DNA from 2 places in the Paenibacillus sp. JT22N1 genome. Region 1 is predicted to be linked to the other one. Evidence: predicted binding sites of a transcription regulator. Region 1 holds the regulator's gene; the other holds the start of a gene.
The links. The regulator Rex, encoded in region 1, represses fermentation and respiration genes when NADH is low (regulators of the CRP and FNR family bind a similar motif). The targets are predictions, from matches to a motif close to TTGTGAAATATTTCACAA.
Positions count from the first base shown of each region.

Region 2: AC58UU_RS04680 (cytochrome ubiquinol oxidase subunit I) is a predicted target of Rex. The motif match lies at 1,656-1,673, and genes of this name have one in related genera.

Region 1 covers NZ_JCAUAW010000006.1:211,596-214,800, forward strand. The annotation lists gene AC58UU_RS13960 (DUF47 domain-containing protein) at 1-471, shown strand, start outside; gene AC58UU_RS13965 (inorganic phosphate transporter) at 535-1,536, shown strand; gene AC58UU_RS13970 (redox-sensing transcriptional repressor Rex) at 1,577-2,197, opposite strand; gene dinG (ATP-dependent DNA helicase DinG) at 2,200-3,205, opposite strand, start outside.
Region 2 covers NZ_JCAUAW010000002.1:187,611-190,815, forward strand. The annotation lists gene AC58UU_RS04670 (heavy metal translocating P-type ATPase) at 1-1,120, opposite strand, end outside; gene AC58UU_RS04675 (ArsR/SmtB family transcription factor) at 1,136-1,465, opposite strand; gene AC58UU_RS04680 (cytochrome ubiquinol oxidase subunit I) at 1,861-3,205, shown strand, end outside.

The DNA of each region.
Region 1 (3,205 bases):
CATGCAGGCGATTCCATTACTCACGAAATTTTTAAAGGTTTAAACAAAGTATTTATTACACCGATTGATCGTGAAGATATTATGGTTCTAGCCTCCAAAGTGGATGATGTAACAGATGGTATTGAAGCTACAATTGCTCGTTTCGACTATCTTTCTGTATCCCATACAGATTCTTATATGAAAGAGTTTTCTGCTGTCATTGTAGACTCTTGCCAGCATATGCTGGATGCGTTCAAGCTTCTGGCGAAGAAAAAATACATGCAAATTCCTGAGCATACGGTTGCTATTAATTCCCTCGAGAATGACGGAGACCGTTTGATGCGCGAAGGGATTCGCCAAATTTTCATCACACGTAAAGACCTGTACGAAGATTTTAAATTAAAAGAAATCTATGAGCGTTTGGAAGAAACAACGGATGCTTGTGAAGATGTAGCCAATATCCTTGATAGCGTTGTACTTCGTTATTCATAAGGCACATTCGTGTCCATGTTTACGAAGAAAGTTTTCCAAATGGAAAACTCTTAGGAGGAAATCATGTTAACTTATTTAATCGTTATCGTTGTGCTTGCCTTACTTTTTGATTTCATTAATGGATTTCACGATACGGCTAATGCGATTGCAACTTCCATCTCCACTCGTGCATTAAGTCCCCGTGTAGCCATCGCCATGGCCGCCACACTCAACTTTGTCGGAGCCATGGTTTCCTCTAAGGTTGCCAAAACCGTTGGAGGAAGCATAGCGAACCCAGCCAAAATTGAAAATGGCGTTGAAATCGTCATTGCTGCTTTACTTGCGGCTATCATTTGGAACTTGTTGACCTGGTATCTGGCGATTCCCTCATCTTCTTCGCATACACTCCTTGGTTCGCTAGCTGGAGCTGTTATCGCTGGTGCTGGGGTCCATTCGGTGAATTGGAATGGTTTTACTCAAATTATTATCATTTTAGTACTATCGCCCATTATTGCTTTCGCCCTAGGTTACCTAATTATGATTTTGATCAAGTACATCGTTATATGGTCTGGAAATACATCTAGATCGAAGCTAAATCGCATATTCCGTACCTTGCAAATTTTATCCGCGGGATTACTTTCATACTCCCATGGTGGGAACGATGCACAAAAAGCAATGGGGATTATCGTATTTGGTTTGGTCGCAGCCGGTGTTCAAACAGACCTGGAAGTACCTCTCTGGGTGAAAATTGCTGCCGCATTGGCCATGGGACTAGGAACATCCATCGGTGGATGGCGAATTATTAAAACCGTTTCCGGTAAGATTGTTAAAATCGAGCCGATCAATGGTTTTGCCTCGGACTTAACGTCATCACTCGTTATTCAGTTCTCTACTCATTTGGGTAAACCATTATCAACGACTCATGTTATTTCTTCCGCGATTATCGGGACAGGCAGTGTCATGCGCTTCCATGAAGTTCAATGGGGCACGGTTGGACGCATGTTGATCACTTGGGTTATTACGATTCCAATCAGCATCGCGCTCGCATTCTCGATCTACTTCGTTTTATTCAGATTCATTTTCTAAAAATAAAGGCACGCCCCAGGTAATCGGGTCGTGCCTTTTTCTAATCCAAATAATAAGCTAAACTTTGCAATTCTGTTGTAAAATCCGCATGATGCACACGCACTTCGGGAGGAACCTTAATAATAACGGGAGCAAAATTCAATATGGCTTCGATCCCGCATTCTACGAATTGATTGGCTACATTTTGAGCTTCATTCGCAGGAACCGTAATGATGCCGATGCGAACGCCTAATTCAGATAAAACACTCTTCATCTCATGCATCGGTTGAACAATAAGATTGTTGATCGATTCCCCAGCTTTGCTTGGCATTGCATCAAAAACTGCGACAATTTTCATATCATTGCGTAAGTAAGTATTATAATTGCATAAAGCGCGGCCTAGGTTACCCGCTCCAACAAGAGCAACTTGAATATGGCGATCCAACTTCAAGATCTGTCTAATCTTCTCAATTAGATAAGCAATGTCGTAACCGATTCCCTTTTTGCCGAATTCCCCGAAATAAGCCAAATCCTTGCGAATCTGTGCCGGATTCAGATCGAGTTTTTGACCCAAATCCTGCGAAGATACCGTCGATACATTTTTCATTGCAAGTTCATTCAGAAAGCGTAAATAAATGGGCAGCCTCCGAACGACGGCTTCCGATATTTTTTGTGTTTTCAACTCTACGCCTCCCCCATCCACTCTTCAATCCTAGGTAACATTTGCTCGGTCGTCATATGCTCTATCTTCGGACCAGGCAATGAATAAAGGAAGTGCTTGCCATAATACGTATCAATGACACGAGTATCGTAGATGATAACGATGCCTTTATCGGATGCACGTCTGACAAGTCGGCCAAAGCCCTGCTTAAATCGAATGACAGCCTGCGGTACAGAAAATTTCATAAATGGATTCTCATTGCGTTTCTTAATATTTTCACATTTCGCCTCGACAAGAGGATGATTTGGCGGTTGAAACGGCAATCGTATAATAGCAAGACAGCTTAGCGCATCTCCTGGAATATCGACACCCTCCCAGAACGAGCTGGTGCCCAGTAGGACGCACATTTTGTTATCTTGGAACATCCGGGTCAGTTTACTCCGATTGCCGCTGTCAACCCCCTGTCCGAGCACTGTAATTCCATGTGGCTTCAAGAGATCCTTCATGCCGGCATAAATTTGCTTTAGCATACGATTCGAAGTGCACAAAATCAACATACGTCCTTTGGTAATTCGCGCAACATCACTAAGCGACTCAATAAGTGCGTTAATAAAAACAGGATCTCCGGCACCTTTGATCGTCGGGAAGTTCCGAGGAATCACGACGAGAGCTTGCTCTCTATAATTAAATGGAGATGGCAATTGAACGGTTTTTAGCTTGCCCGATTCTTCATCCTCAGGAATGACTAATCCTAATTGATCCGCTGAATATTGAAAAGACTTATTAACAGACAAAGTCGCGGAGGTCAGAATAATACTGTCTTTGGTCTCAAAGAAATGCTGCTGAAGCAGCCCACTTACATCGGTAGGCACCGATACAAGCTGCAGCGACTTCGATTTCGCATAGGTACCCGCTTCCATCCAATACACATAACCCTCATCGGCCATTTTCATAAAAAAGTGCAGGGCATCTCGATGGTTGTACAGTTCTTTTACCGTGCCATTCAAATCGGTGACTAAACCTTGGACC
Region 2 (3,205 bases), on a different contig from region 1:
CAACTTGCTTATCAACAGGAATGGATTCTCCTGTAATTGGCGCTTGATTTACACTCGATTCTCCACCAATGACTAAACCGTCTAACGGGATTTTATCACCTGGTTTAACAACAATGACATCCCCAACTGAAATCTCTTCCACGGGCTTTCTAATAAGCTCCTGACCGTTCTTCACGAATGCTTCGGGAGACGCTAGGTCAATTAAGCTTCGTATCGAATTTCGAGTCTTTTCAATGGACTTCGTTTGAAGAACATTTCCTAGTGCAAACAACCAAACTACCGTAGCACCTTCTAACCACTCACCAATTGCCGCGGCACCAAGCACAGCTGCAGTCATTAATACATTCATATCCAATGAACGGCTTTTCATAGCATAATAAGCGCTTCTAGCTGGTTTATAGCCACCTATTATAATCGATACTGCGTAAAGTAGAGTTGTAAAGCTTGGTGATACATTCGCGAACGAGCCAAGAAATCCAAAAAGAAGTAGGGCTCCAGAAAAAATTATCAGGTTTGTACCTGAATTGTCTTTTTTGACCTGATCACTTTTCCCTTTGCTTGAAACTAGCGTAGCTTTATAACCGGATTTGGATATTTCTTTGATGATTTCTTCGACTGAACTGTCGTGTTCAGCTGTCATTTTCCCAGTTGAGAAATTGACACTTACACTTTTGACTGAGGGGAGGGTTTTCATATGTTTTTCTATCGTTAAAGCGCAGGAACTGCAATCCATTCCTTCTATGTTATAGATTCGCCCACTGCCCTTCTTCTGAACAGCCTCAATGGTGTGCCCCAGTTTTTTTATTGTATCAGGTATTTGATCAAGGACTTTTTCATCCTCATAAACGACTTGCATTTTGCCTGTGTTATAGTTGACTTGAACTCCGTTGATCCCTTTGATACCCTTGACTGCTTTTTCCACGGTTAATGCACAGGAAGGGCAATCCATACCGCCGATTAGAAAATCTGATTTTTGACCAGATTGGTCTTCTGTGTTTTGTACTTGTGGAATTTCTGATACTTCGCAACAATCATCCTCACAACCGGCATTTGTATTTGAAGTGGTACTTATATCCAGTAAGGTTAGGCTTTTTTTCAATTTCGGTTCTTTGTCCGACATCTCAATCCCCCCGTTTTAGTAAATTCCCGTATCACACTTGGTAACACCATCGTGTACTAGGGATAGTACAGTATCGAACATATGTAACATATCCTTAATCTTCTCATTGCTTAAACTGTAATACACATATTTCCCCTCTTGCCTTCCAACAATAATCCCGCAGCCCTTCAAACAAGCGAGGTGCTGGGAAATGTTCGATTGATTCCCTTGAATTTCGTCAACGATTTGAGATACAGGCTTTTCTTTATCTTTAATACATTCCAGTATTTGAAGCCGCGTCTTATCACTAAAGCCGCGAATGAATTTGGCTTTAACATCTAATTGCTCTAATGGATCTTGATTCATTGAGACTACCTCCAAACAAATTAACATTCACTAATATGATTATCATATTAGTGCACACTAATATATGTGTCAAATTAAAACCCCATCATATTTAGATGGGGCTTTGGTATTAAACAGGCATTGGGGTTTTTGTTGGTGGATTTAACGTTAATAAAGTTGTAATACTTTGTTCAAACCGTATTCACATATTATGTGAAAAAAATCACATACATTGGAGTAAGATAGAAATATATAGCAAATCAAATTGAAATCAGAAGGTGATACCACTTGAACCAATCTCGAAAACATGAAAAACGATTGATGTACCTGATGTTCATTGTTGCTTTTGTCATGTTACTTTCTTTTATCCGCAAGTTTTTTTGAACCTATGAAAGCTACAAAGGAGATGTGTCCATATGCTTATCTACGATCCCGTATTTTATAGCCGCCTACTCACTGAGACCACACTGGCATTTCATATCATTTTCGCTACCATCGGCGTTGGCGTTCCGGTCATGATCATGTTGGCTGAGTTAGCAAGCATTAAACGTAAAGATCCCTATTATGCATTGTTGGCACGAAGATGGGCTCGGGGATTTGTTATCACCGTTGCTATTGGAGTGGTTACTGGTACTGCTATCGGGCTTCAACTCAGCCTGTTGTGGCCGAAGTTCATGGAGATTGCTGGGCAAGCCATTGCGCTTCCGTTATTTCTAGAAACATTCGCCTTTTTCATCGAGGCTATCTTCTTAGGCATTTATTTATATACATGGGAACGATTAAAACCTAAGCATCATCTGTTACTACTCGTGCCTGTTGTCATTGGCTCCTCTGCTTCAGCCTTTTTTATTACGACTGTGAATGCATTCATGAATACGCCGCAAGGCTTCACTCTAAAAGATGGCTTGATTACGAATGTACAGCCGATTCTAGCTATGTTTAATCCATCAATGCCTACCAAAGTGGCACATGTACTTTCCTCTGCCTACATGACCAGCGCATTCATCTTGGCAGCTATAGCGGCTTACTCCCTTCTCAGGAAAAAGGGTGACACTTTATACGCCAAGAAAGCTTTAAAATTGACCGTTACTGCTGGGCTTGTTTTCGCCATAACTACGGCTATGATCGGTGATCTATCAGCCAAATTTCTAGCTCATACACAGCCTGAAAAACTTGCCGCAGCCGAGTGGCATTTCGAAACAACAAAGAATGCACCACTCGTTCTTGGTGGTATTTTGACTGAAAATAATGAGGTTAAATATGCATTGAAAATTCCGTATGCACTAAGTATCTTGGCAGGCGGAACTCCCGGAACTGAGGTAAAAGGGCTGAATGATATTCCGAAAGATCTCCGTCCTCCTCTATACGTGCATTATTTCTTTGACGCCATGGTTGCTATAGGCATGTTTGTGATTGTGGTTGCCATTTGTCATATGTGGTACGCACGCAAAAAATCCTCTAAACCTTATCCGAGATGGCTTCTAGCGATTATCGTTGTGTGTGGTCCTCTTTCCATGCTAGGCATCCAATGTGGATGGTTTTACGCGGAGGTTGGTCGACAACCATGGATTCTACGTGGATATATGAAGGTAGCAGATGCCGCTACAACTTCACAAGACGTGGACACCATGTTACTGCTGTTCTGTTTACTTTATATCGTTTTAGCACTGACTGCGGTAAAAGTATTATCCAAACTTTTTAGAAAAAACGATGTTGCAGATGAACTGATTGCACTTGGTATTTTCGGGGGGAGGACCAAAG